Regions from separate parts of the Psychrobacillus sp. PGGUH221 genome, predicted to be linked through region 2. Evidence: riboswitches for the same ligand, from Rfam matches in the RefSeq annotation. Region 2 holds a riboswitch; the other holds the start of a gene.
The links. Region 2 has a riboswitch for cobalamin ahead of PGC35_RS05310 (ribonucleoside-diphosphate reductase subunit alpha). Riboswitches for the same ligand answer to the same signal wherever they lie in the genome.

Region 1: another riboswitch for cobalamin. It lies ahead of PGC35_RS03095 (ABC transporter substrate-binding protein); the one in region 2 lies ahead of PGC35_RS05310 (ribonucleoside-diphosphate reductase subunit alpha).

What each region holds. Positions count from the first base shown of each region.
Region 1 covers NZ_JAQMHQ010000001.1:670,675-677,316, reverse strand. Annotated here, with positions in the region: gene yyaC (spore protease YyaC) at 1-477, opposite strand, end outside; cobalamin riboswitch at 1,162-1,301, shown strand; gene PGC35_RS03095 (ABC transporter substrate-binding protein) at 1,430-2,398, shown strand; gene PGC35_RS03090 (FecCD family ABC transporter permease) at 2,403-3,386, shown strand; gene PGC35_RS03085 (adenosylcobinamide amidohydrolase) at 3,388-4,857, shown strand; gene cbiB (adenosylcobinamide-phosphate synthase CbiB) at 4,859-5,818, shown strand; gene PGC35_RS03075 (pyridoxal phosphate-dependent aminotransferase) at 5,805-6,642, shown strand, end outside.
Region 2 covers NZ_JAQMHQ010000002.1:267,388-274,029, forward strand. Annotated here, with positions in the region: partial or broken gene PGC35_RS05310 (ribonucleoside-diphosphate reductase subunit alpha) at 1-2,126, opposite strand, end outside; cobalamin riboswitch at 2,299-2,477, opposite strand; gene PGC35_RS05315 (undecaprenyl-diphosphate phosphatase) at 2,605-3,432, opposite strand; gene PGC35_RS05320 (DedA family protein) at 3,442-4,044, opposite strand; gene PGC35_RS05325 (metallophosphoesterase) at 4,044-5,132, opposite strand; gene PGC35_RS05330 (lmo0954 family membrane protein) at 5,290-5,643, shown strand; gene PGC35_RS05335 (PspA/IM30 family protein) at 5,657-6,295, shown strand; gene liaF (cell wall-active antibiotics response protein LiaF) at 6,556-6,642, shown strand, end outside.

The DNA of each region.
Region 1 (6,642 bases), on a different contig from region 2:
ATCTAAATAGTTTACAATCGCTTTTAATTGATAGTTTCCCACTTCGGGAAGCGGATTATTAATAGCATTTCCAGGAATGAGGGGACCATCTTTTAATATAATTGATCCGATTTGGTGATTATCTCCTAAACAGGCATCCACACTAAAAATAATTGGTTCATTGAACTGGCTATTAATTTCTTTTAATACAGCTTCTAAATTTAGTGCGTGAACGGGCTCTTCGATTGTTCCGAATACATGATATGGAAAGTTTTTTTCTTTTAGCATCGTTCCAACAAAGGGACCGAAAGAATCCCCAGTCGATCGATCTGACCCAATACATAAAAAGACAATATCAATGGTGCCAGTCTCACATAATGTACTAAGCAGATAAGACATCTCATTCATATCTTCTTCTGTCGAAGAATTTAATGAATAACTGTAATACAACTTCTTAGTTTGTGTATGCACTCTTCTTTTTTTCTTAAAAGGAAACAACCCGTTGCGCCCCCTTGAAAATAATAGATTTTTTATTAGAGTATCATGAAAACGTTTTCACTGAAAGTTTTGTATAACAACTCGAATTTAATTTTGGAACCGTTAATTTCCGTTCCAGGCGGACGCTTTCCGCCGGCATGGCTTCAGCCGCTTCCCTCGCTCCGCTCAGTCCAGGGTCTTCAGCTCATGCTATTCCGGCTGGAGTCGCCGCCTTCCAAACCAATAAAATGGACAAAAAAACAAAATAAAAATCGATATCAATTAACCTACTGCCTTTTTTCTTCAGTGGGGCATTCGGTAGCTTGCAATTGAATAAGATAGCATCTATTCACTAATTATCCAAAAAGGTATTAACCAGTTTTCAAAAGTTAAAGGAGAGCGACGAACAGACTGCAGCAACAATATTACCGAAAAAAGAAGGGTTGATCTTGACGACAGTCACGGCCAACCCTTCAAAATAATCCTGCGGTAACTTTGAAGCCAAAGTCTGTCCAAAGCAATCCGAAAACAATTGTAACCAGTTTTTGCTTTTTAAAGGGCTCGCTTGCGCTTTTCTAATATATTTTAAATGAATCGGTTGAATAAAGTCGATAATCGGTTGAATACAACTAATATCAGTCGAATACTATGAAAACTTCTGTCGACAATAAAATGTTTTAAGGTATAATGAAATCGATGCATCAAGAATATTTTGAACATAAAGGTGCTTGCTAGTTTACTAGTAAGTTAAAAGGGAAGCTGGTGCAAGTCCAGCGCGGTCCCGCCACTGTAAGTGATTGTACATGATCACAAGTCAGAAAACCTGCCTTTATGCGTTTACACTTTACTACCTACGAGGATAGGTTATGTGTAAGTCCGCTTGGCATGTTTTAACCTAGCAGATTTATACCTATTCTATCTCTCGTTCATGGAACGAGAGATTTTTATTTGCACAAAAATGGAGGAATTACAGATGAAGAAGTTATGGCAATTATGGATGACATCCGCACTTGCAGTATTATTGTTAGTTGGATGTTCTCAAGAAGAAGCAAAACCTGTTGAAGACAAGGACACTACTCAAGAGGAAGCGACAATAGAAGAAACAGAATTCCCGATTACGATGACCGATGCGGTTGGCAATGAGATAACGTTGGAAGAGGCACCAAAAACAATCGTTTCGATGTTGCCAAGTAATACAGAGATTTTATTTGCGCTTGGACTTAATGAAGAAATTATTGGAGTAAATGACTACGATAACTACCCTGAGGAAGCGCTTGAAAAAGAGAAAATCGGCGGTATGGAATTCAACGTAGAAAAAATTGTATCCATGAATCCAGAAATCGTGTTTGCACATGAGTCAATGTTGGGAGCTGGCGATGCAGGTTTACAACAAATCCGTGATGCTGGTGTAAAAGTGTTTGTCGTAAAAAATGCGGCTGATTTTAATGAAACATATACAACTATCGAACAAATTGGTCGTGCTACAGGAAAATTACCAGAGGCACAAAAAATTGTGGAAGATATGAAAGCAAAAGTAGAAGAAGTAAAAGCAAAAGTGGCGAATGTAGAAACAAAGAAAACTGTGTTCGTTGAAACTTCTGATGTTCCGGAAATTTATACACCTGGTAAAGGGACATTTATGCAAGAAATTTTAGATATGGTAAATGCGGAGAATATTGCGGCTGATCAAGAGGGCTGGTTTATGATAGCTCCAGAGGAAATTGTAAACCGTAATCCAGATGTGATTATCGTAATGTATAGCTACGTAGAAGGAATTGTAGATAGTGTGAAGGCACGTGATGGTTTTGATACGATTAATGCTGTTAAAAATGATGCAGTAGTACAGGTTGATGAAAACTTAACTAGTCGAACAGGCCCACGTCTTGCAGAAGGATTAGAAGAAGTAGCGAAAGCAATCTATCCGGAGGCTTTTAGTGAGTAAATCCATGATCGGCTACACCTTGTCTATTATTGCTCTTTTAGTGGCGATATGGCTAGGTGTATCGGTCGGATCCGTAAAGGTACCGATCAGCACATTATGGGATAGGGGAGCAGATGAAATTGCGACCAATATCGTTTGGAAAATTCGCTTGCCGCGGGTTGTTCTTGCAGGGTTAGTTGGTGCATCACTAGCCATTGCAGGAGCCGCGTTTCAAGGTTTATTAAAAAACCCGCTTGCCGACCCTTATACGTTAGGAGTGTCGTCCGGTGCCTCAGTAGGCGCTGTGGCTACGCTCTTTTTCGGTATTTCGGTACCATTTCTAGGAATTTATACGTTACCCATTTTCAGTATGATAGGTGCATTAGTTACGATGCTTCTTGTCATTACATTTGCCAAATTAGTCGATCGTGCGATGAAAATGGAGACGATTATTTTAACTGGAATCATTTTTAGTTCTTTTTTAGGCTCGGTTATATCATTAATGATTGCGTTAACAGGAGAAGAGCTTAGGCAAATCATCGGCTGGCTGCTTGGTAGTGTATCGATGCGAGGCTGGAGCTATGTACAGATGGCATTACCTTTTATCGTCATAGGTTCGATTTTATTAGCTTTAAACAGAAGAGAATTAAATGCACTGTTATTTGGTGAAGAACGTGCAAAGCATCTTGGAGTTAATGTAAAAAGAAGAAAAATGATGATCTTGATAGGCGGGTCTATGTTGACGGGAACAGCAGTAGCAGTATCTGGAACAATTGGTTTTGTTGGGCTTGTTGTTCCACATATGACGAGACTTTTATTTGGATCGGATCATCGACATGTATTACCTCTTAGCTTCATCAATGGAGCATCCTTACTCATTATCTGCGACTTAGTTTCTCGTACAATAATTTCACCAACCGAGCTACCAATTGGAGTAATCACTGCATTTATTGGTGCACCAGTGTTCGCATTTATTTTCTTTAGACAGCGAAAAAAAGGAGGCGTTTAACATGTTGAAGGTAGGAAACTTGTCAGGTGGTTACGACCATAAATTAATCGTTAAGGACGTCTCCTTTGAAGTTGGAAAGGGTGAAATGCTTGGAATACTTGGTCCCAATGGAAGTGGGAAATCTACTTTGCTGAAGGTGATGAGTGGGATTTTACCAATGAGTTCTGGGGACGTATTAATAGAGGGGAAATCACTGCAATCGTACTCATCTAAAGAGCTAGCTAAAAAAATGGCAGTTTTGCCACAATTACATAGTCAAGCATTTTCACATACGGTTAGGGATACAGTATCTCTTGGCCGATATCCGCACCAAAGCGGATGGTTTTCCTCTTGGTCACATGAAGATGAAGTAGCTGTTAAGGAAGCAATGAAACTAACAGCAATGGAAGTGTACGAGCATCAATTACTTGACCTATTATCCGGTGGGGAGCAGCAGCGAGTATTTGTTGCTCAAGCACTTGCACAACAAGCACCAATATTTTTGCTCGATGAACCGACAAACCATTTAGACATTGCACACCAAAAACAATTACTCGATACTATTAAAACGCAAACAATTGAAAAAGGAATTACCGTCATAAGTGTATTTCATGATATAAACCTTGCATCCCTATATTGTGATAGGCTGTTATTAATGGAGCAAGGGGAAATTAAAGCAATCGGAGAGCCTCATGAAGTAGTTAAGAAAAATCAGATTGAAACAGTGTACCAAGCACGAGTTAGTACGAATCCACATCCAGAACTTCCAAAGCCGCAGATCACTATTCTTCCTGATGTGAATGAAAAGATAGTAAATGACCAAATAACAACCGAAAACTTTCAGGTTACAGATGAGCTCGTTGTATTTCAAGCAGAAAAGCAGCTAAGAACATGGTCATCTGCTGTCATAAATGCAGGAAGTGGCTGGTATCGATCATTTGTAAATAGAAGAGTAGATGCACAGTATAATATTGATAATGCTCAGATGGAAATGCAGGAGTTCCTTGCAAATCATGGTTTTTCTGAAACAGAGACAGTTGGAATGATGACAGCTGTTCAAACGAAAGATGCTGTTATTAAGGAGTATGAAGGAGACTTTGGTTCTGTCTTCATCATGGTGACAGCAGGTGTTGGAAATGCAGTAGATGTATCAAAAGCGTATGAAGTTGAAAATTTTCCGGTAGTAGGAACTATTAATACTTGGATTATAATAAACGGAACTCTTGCTGAAGAAGCATTTCTACAAGCAGTGATAACTGCAACAGAAGCAAAAACGAAAGCGCTAACCGCTGAATCTGTAATGGATCCACGAACAGGCACAATCGCAACTGGTACATCTACAGATAGCATTTTAGTGGCTGCGACGCAGCAAGGGAGCTATATTCCATATGCTGGGCCAATCACAGAAATAGGAAAGAAAATTGGACTCGGTGTGTTTGAATGTACCGTAGAAGCAATCCAAACTTATAAAAAAGTAAAAGGCTGGGTGTAGGATGGGTCCGCATATTATTGCCATAGCAATTGGTCTAATACTAGACAAAATAATAGGTGACCCGCCAAATTGGCCTCACCCCGTTCGATGGATTGGTAATCTCATTTCAAAGCTTACTGCTTTGCTAAATAGAGGGAATGGACGGAAAGCAAAAGGGTTTTTACTTGTTTTCATCGTAGTAGGAATTACTTTCATCTTTACAGTAGTTGTTTTAATTGCTGCTTATTCTGTTCACGTAATTGTAGGGATTGCTTTGGAAAGTATATTAATTGCTTCTGGGCTAGCGCAAAAAAGCTTGAAGGATGCTGCGATGGAAGTTTATAAACCATTGGTGGATAAAGATTTACCAGCAGCAAGACAAAAACTTTCGTGGATTGTTGGTCGAGATACTGAAAAATTAGATGAAAAGGAGATCACGCGAGGTGTCGTAGAAACCGTTTCTGAAAATATAAGCGATGGGATCACCGCTCCTCTCTTTTATGCATTTTTATTTGCAGGTGCCCCTGGACTTTGGGTCTATAAGGCAATTAATACACTAGATTCAATGGTCGGGTACAAAAATGAAAAGTACGAGGAGTTCGGTTATGCATCTGCAAAACTTGATGATATTGCAAACTACATTCCAAGTCGCATGACTGGCTATATCATCATGCTTTGGGGTAAGAAAGAAAGCACACTTCCTTTTAAAGAGCGGATGAAAGGATGGTGGCTGGATGCGAAAAAACATCCAAGCCCAAATAGTGGCTATTTAGAAGCTGCGACTGCCTATCAACTTGGAATTCAACTAGGTGGAATAAATACATATAAAGGAATCATTTCTAACCGGGCATTAATGGGTATTGGAGAGATTCCGCTTAACCCTAGTCATATATTAAGTACCATCTCCCATTTAAATACAGCAGTATTTCTATTTTGGCTTTGGTTGATGGTGATTGGAGGAGTTTTACTTGTCATTACCTAATCATGGTGCAAATGCTCATCATCTCTATGAAAGTCTTGGGATTAACATACCTGAAGCAATAATAGATTATAGTGAAAACGTGAACCCTCTAGGACCACCACCTTTTGTTAAAGAGAATTGGGCATCATATGCAAGTTTAATCACTAAATACCCTGATCCACACGGAGAGCCATTTTTATCAGCTGCCGCTACATATCATAAAGTTCCGATCAACCAGGTGATAGTAGGGAATGGGGCTGCTGAAATATTCTCAAGTCTTGCAAAACGCTATGTAAACAAGCGTGCCGTTTTGATCCATCCTACGTTTTCAGAATATGCTGCAACGTTAGCACCCTATCACGTGTACATAAAAGAAATTATTGCCATACAAGCTTTACCTTTAGAGGAAGTATTGGATGAAGTAGAATTTGCAGAAGTTATTTATATTTGCAGACCAAATAATCCTACTGGGTATTTAATTCCTTTAAAAGAAATTATACAAATTGCAGAGTATGCGAAAAGATATAAATGTGAAGTCATTTTAGATGAAGCTTTTCTTGATTTTATCGATGAAGGAGAATCCTTTATACCGCATTTAAAAGATTTTCCGAACGTTATCGTTGTTCGTTCGATGACTAAAATGTATGCAATTCCTGGGTTGCGACTTGGCTATGCAATTGCTAGTGAACAAATTATTAAAGAAACTCGTACAACCATGCCGCATTGGAATAGTAATGCCATTGCGACATCGATAGGTGCAGCTTGCCTAAAGAAAGAGGATTATCGACTACAGGCTATTGCATTTGCGAAAGAAATGCGAAAGAAATTTACTATATTTCTTGAAA
Region 2 (6,642 bases):
ATTGTGTTTTGAACATATAAATTTAACGAAACACCTTGGTCAATATGGCGTTGACGTGCAGCATTTTGTTTTAAAGTCCAGTGTTGATCAATAAAGTAAGCTGATTTATAAAACCACGTAGTCTCTGAATTTAAATCTGGTACAGTAACTGGAATTTTGTAATCTTTCTTCTCTTCGGAGTAAAACTTTTGAAAGATAGGATCTATGCTCGCCGTGCTTCCTGCTAAAATGGAAGTAGACGAGTTAGGTGCAACCGCCATTAAATAGCCGTTTCGGATTCCATTTTCAGCGACTTCCTTACGCAGTTCATTCCATTCTTGTCCCTCGTATTGTCGTTTTTCAAAATAGGCTCCAGTTTGCCAATCTGACCCTTCGAATAAAGGATAAGCGCCTTTCTCTTTCGCCAATTCGGCAGAAGCTTGAATCGTTAAGAAAGCAACCTTTTCATAAAGTTTATCAGCAAATTCAACTGCTTCATCTGACTCCCAGCGGATACTATTTAGAGCAAGCAAATGATGCCACCCAAATGTACCAAGGCCAATTCCTCGATAACGAGCATTTGTACGTTGCGCTTGAGGTACCGGAATCATATTTAAATCAATTACATTATCGAGCATACGCACTTGGATCTTTATCAAACGCTCCAATACATTTTCTGGAACCGCTCGTCCTAGATTAATAGAAGATAAATTACAAACTACAAAATCCCCCGCTTTACGTTTTGTCACAATCACATCGTCTTCTAATTGAATGGATTCAAAAGAGGTAGCACTTTGATTTTGAAAAATTTCTGTACATAGATTACTACTATAAACCATTCCTTCATGCTTGTTTGGGTTACTACGATTTACTTCATCTCGGTAAAACATAAATGGTACTCCTGTTTCCAACTGGGAACGCATAATACGTTTTATCAAGTCTATTGCTGGAACAGTTTCGCGTGATAATCGATAATCATTCACACATTCCTCGTATTTTTCTCGGAAAGAACCTTCGCCACGTTTCTCATCGTAGAAATCCTCTAGGGAATAGCCTTTTAATTGTCGTACTTCATGCGGGTCAAATAGGTGCCACTCTTCTCGTGCGTCTACTTTCTCCATAAATAAATCCGGTAAGCATACCCCTGTAAAGATATCGTGTGCACGAAGACGCTCATCTCCATTGTTCAAGCGTAAATCTAAAAATGTAAAAATGTCTTTATGCCAAACATCTAAGTAAACAGCAATCGCACCTTGACGCTGACCAAGCTGATCCACACTAACTGCCGTATTGTTTAATTGCTTGATCCATGGAAGTACACCACTAGATGCGCCTATAAAACCTCGAATAGACGATCCTCGACTTCGCACTTTCCCCATATATACTCCGATTCCGCCACCGAATTTAGAAAGGGTCGCTACGTCTGTGTTACTGTCGTATATCCCTTGAAGACTGTCATCAACCGTATCAATAAAACAGCTAGATAACTGTCCATGTGGCTTTCCAGCATTTGAAAGTGTTGGTGTTGCTACAGTCATATAAAGGTTACTCATTGCCCAATATGCTTCTTTTATTTTGCCAATTCTATTTTCTTTTTCTTCTTTCATTAGCGTCATTGCAATGATTAGCCAACGTTCTTGTGGAAGTTCAACAATTGATTTATCAAAGTCCCTTGCGACATAACGATCAAGTAAAGTTTTAACACCAATATATGTAAATAAAAAATCTCTCTCTGGAACAATTATTTCTGCTAACTGTTGTAATTCATCAAACGAATAGGCTTCCGTCAAACTAATGTCGTAAATTCCATTAGCAGCTTGAAGTTGTACATTGCTAGCAAATTTACTGTAAACATTATTAGATGTTGTTTTTCTTTGACTAGCGACTTGTTCATATACATGTGCCAAATGAATGCGCGCCGCAACAAAAGTCCAATACGTTTCTTGCTCATCTAAAAAACTTAATGCTTCCAAAGACATCGACTTAGACCAAGCAGAGGTGTTACCCTCCGGATTCTTCTTCATCCATCTTTCATGTGATTTAATGAGTGGTGCCATATTGTCTTCTCCGAATTCTTTTACTAAATGGTGGAGTACCTCCTGTTTTTCTGTAAAGGTAATTGATGTCATTTTATTTCCTCCTTGTTTTGATTATGGGTTCTGCTGGAGTGATAGTTGCTTAAGGACACAAAAAAGCGATGTCCCAAGCCTCTTCGGCTGAGTCATCGCTCACATTAAAAAAGTAGGAAACAACAAGACATCTAAAAATTAATTGAGATAGAGTCCTTCGCCCCCACCTCTCAACCCCCGAAGAAAGTGTTGCTTCACCGATGAAAAGGCAGGTCTACTGGCTCATGCTTCACCCTCCTGTCGACCTTCCCACGATTTCTCGCAGTGGCTATTTCAACAGTCGTCCACACTTACAGTTGCGGGGACAGCTTCGGCATTTCACCGAATTCCCTTTTAAACCATAAAGGTACCTAATTATCGTTCAAATACTATATGTTGTGTTATATTCACTTATATACCCTATCATATTGTGTTTAAACTTGTACATAGGAATAAAGTACGTGTCTTTCTTTAGTCATAATAAAAGGGCAGACAATTCAAAATGTCTGCCCTTTTATTACATAAATACGATAACTGCTAAAATTGCTGCTATCACTAAACGATAGATTGCAAATGGCATTAATTTGATACGAGAAATTAGTTTTAAGAAAAATTTGATGGAAATTAGCGCAAATACAAATGCACTGATAAAGCCTGCTGCATAAAAGCCCATATCCCCCATATTAATCTCTTCCCAGTTTTTTACCACAGACACTAGACTAGCCCCTGCCATAATTGGAACAGCCATGATGAATGTAAAATCTGCTGCTGTTTTATGATCCATCCCAAACAATACCCCACCGGAAATAGTTGCACCTGAGCGAGAGAATCCTGGCCATAAAGACAGACATTGTACTAATCCCACTTTAAATGCCTTAGCATACGTAATTTGATCCAAGCTATTGATAGACGGTTTTTTCGGACCAAATTTATCCGCAATAATCATAAAAATAGAACCTGCAACTAGACTGTATATAACTGTTTCTACGCCAAATAAATTTTCATCAATAAAATCTTCTAATAATACTCCTAATACTCCTGCAGGAATTATACCAACGATTACATGTAGTAAATTAAAACGCTTGCTCGAATTTTCGCTTTCTATCTTATATAATCCTACTAAACTAAATAATCGTTTCCACATAACAACCACTACAGCTAAAATAGAACCAAGCTGAACGACAATTTTAAATGTATTCGCAGAATACTGACCTAAAAATTCTTCCGTTTTCAACCACATATCATCAACAATAATCATATGCCCTGTAGAAGAAACAGGAGCAAACTCTGTCATACCCTCAACAAACCCTAATATAATCGCTTTTAATAATTCTAGAAATTCCATAAGATCTCCTTAGTCACGTTTTTTAAAATACCAAACAAGAAATGCAATACCTACTATCGCTAAGATAATATACACTATGTTCGAGTAGATATCCATATACCCTACTATTTCATCCCAATTCTCTCCGACTGCTGCTCCTATTGATACTAACACTGTGTTCCATATCAAAGTTCCTAATGTCGTAAACCAGAGGAATAAGCCAAACTTCATATTAGACATCCCTGCTGGAATGGATATTAAACTTCTAACAAGTGGCACGAGTCTACCGAAAAAGACTGCCCAAACACCATATTTATCAAACCATGCATCTGCTTTATGAATGTCTTTAATAGTCAGTCTTAAAATTTTTCCGTACTTCTGTACAATCTTCTCTAAACGTTCTACGTCTAAAAGTGAGCCAATCCAATATAAAAGAGCTGCTCCAACAACGGACCCTGAAGTAGATGCAATAATAATTCCAAGCTTTGTCATTGTTGTTGTTGTAGTCATAAACCCACCGAGCGTTAAAATCACCTCTGATGGGATTGGAGGGAAGATATTTTCAATTAATATTAAGAAAAATACACCAAAATAACCGTACTGACTAAGCCAGTCCGAAATCCATGCTTCCATTATTTGTTCACGTCCTCTAGCTTAATGTTTACTGCCCATAATTCCGATTGACTACCTAAGCGAATAGGCGGACCCCAAAATCCAAAACCGGATGATACAATCGCATGCAAGCTTCCTTTTTGTTTATACCCATAATCTAGCTCAAATACCTTTCTCGTAATAAGATGATTTGGCCACATTTGTCCTCTATGCGTATGACCTGAAACATGAAAATCTACCCCTTCCGTTTCAGGTATCAATAAATTCGAAGGTGTATGATCCATAACAAACCAAGGAAGATTATCTTTTTCGGGACGTAATTCAGAAAGCTGCTTTCTTTCTCTATTCGTCAAATCTTCTCTACCAGTTAAATAGAACGATTCTGCCAACACAATAGTTTCATCTAACAACATATGTACATTAGACGCTTCCATTTCTTCTACTAATAGAGGAATTTTCTTACCATAGTATTCATGATTGCCGAGTACCCCATATACACCATACGTAGAAGTTAGCTGCTTCATCACTTCTGACATACCTTTTTTTACAAACCAAATAGGATCGTCATCAACTAAATCACCAACTAGTAAGATTAAATCAGGCTGCTCTTCGTTTGCTTTTTTCACAAACCTTTTTAAATGCGCCTTATTGGATAATAAACCAAGATGGAAATCTGAAGCAACTACTACTTTAAGCTTGTCCAACTTGGAATCCTTTTTGGGTAATTTAATAGATAGCTCACGAACAACTGGTGTAAATGCATTGAATGTACCAAACGCAAAAATGAAAACAAATAAGAATAAGATTATCCAACCAATTAATTTTACCTGCTCTGGATATACCCAAGTTAAAATTGTTCCAATCGGAAATAGAATTAGCCCATACTCCATAATTATCATCCAGTAGGATCCCGCAATACTAAATAGCCGCAAGCTATGATTGATTCTACCAATAAGAAACCCATAAGCAATAAGTACCCAGACTATACCGAAATACCACTTATTTATAGGAAAGAATGTTTCTAACCAGCTAGAAACTACCCATCCAAAATAAAACACTATAGCAGAATACAGGAGAATAGCTATTACAGCACCAGTAATTCTTTTCATATTCAGTTCTCCAATTTATGTATTTTCCATTAGTATAGCAGATTATGTCTTAGTATTACTAAGTCTCCAGACCGATATGAAAATCATGTTCTAGCCCGTTTGGATAAGTTAGCGGAATTGATAAGCTATAAATACAAACGAGAGGAGGAACAATCACATGAAAAAATTTGGTTTATTAGTACTTGGTATTATCGCAGGGGTTGTAGCAGTTGCAAACTTAGGGAGTTTATTAGGTTTAGCAGTTTCTGCTTTGATCGTCTACGCAGGGATACATTTTTACCTTAAAAGCGATTCTACGTTTTTGAAAATCTTTTGGGCAAGTGTAGGAATCGTAGGATTACTTTCGGCAGTTGCAAACGTGCCTGGTTTCTTCGGAATTTTAGCAATCGTAGGTGTTTGGTACGTTATTAAAAAATGGAATAACGAACCCGTTAGCTTTTCAGCACCAGCTGTAAAATCTGATGACCCATTTGTAAATTTCGAAAAACAATGGAACGAACTTTCAAAATAAGGAGGAAAATAACATGACATCATTATTAAAAAGATTGAAATACTCGGTAGAGGCTGACTTACACAAGTTGTTTGATAAAAAAGAGGAAAAAAATCCAATTGCAATGTTGAATCAATATATTCGCGAAGCGGAAAAACAAACAGAGCAAACAGGTAAATGGTTAGAACGCCAAGGAAAATTAAAACAAGAACTTGAAAAAGAACTTGAAGAAACATTGCAAATGGTTGAAAAACGTAAGCATCAAGTAGAGCTAGCTACAGCAAGCGGCGAGGAAGACTTAGCTGCTTTTGCTCAAGCCGAATTAAATGCATATAGCGAAAGAACTTCCGTTTTACAAAATAGCATTCAACAAACAACTGAAGAGCTTTTCGGTTTAGAACGTAAATACGAAGAAATGAAACATAAAATTAAAGATATGAAGGTTCGTCAATTACAATTGATGGGCAAAGAAAACGTAACCCGCGCTCATCATCAAATGGATCGCATTCTACAACCAGAACAAAAAGAAAAAAACTTTGGCACGTTCCAAGAAATGGAACAATACATTGAACGACTTGGTCAAAAGATAGAAAAGGAACATGAAATAACTTCTATGGAACAACGTCTTGAAATGTTAGAAAAAAATGCACAACCAAAGACTGAAATTGTGTAAACTATAAGAAAAGCATAAGGCGCCTATTTAGTGGCGACAGAGTATCTCTGTGACGAGCTTCGCGCAGGAGCAAGCAAATGACAATTTCCGAGGAGGCAGTTCTTCAGCCACTAAAGGAAATTGTCATTTGACCTCAAGCGGCTGGTGCCTGGAGATTAGACAATTACTTTGTAGAATAGTTTTACTTTCTTGTTTAATATATAAGAGGGGAAGAAATCTTCTCCTCTTATCTCACTATGCGAAGAAGGAGGAATACTCAAATGAAAGAAAATCAAACAAACAAGCTTGCTTTTATCCTCATTTGCTTTGTTTTTCTAATGTTTATTGAAGCAACAATTTTTGGAAAT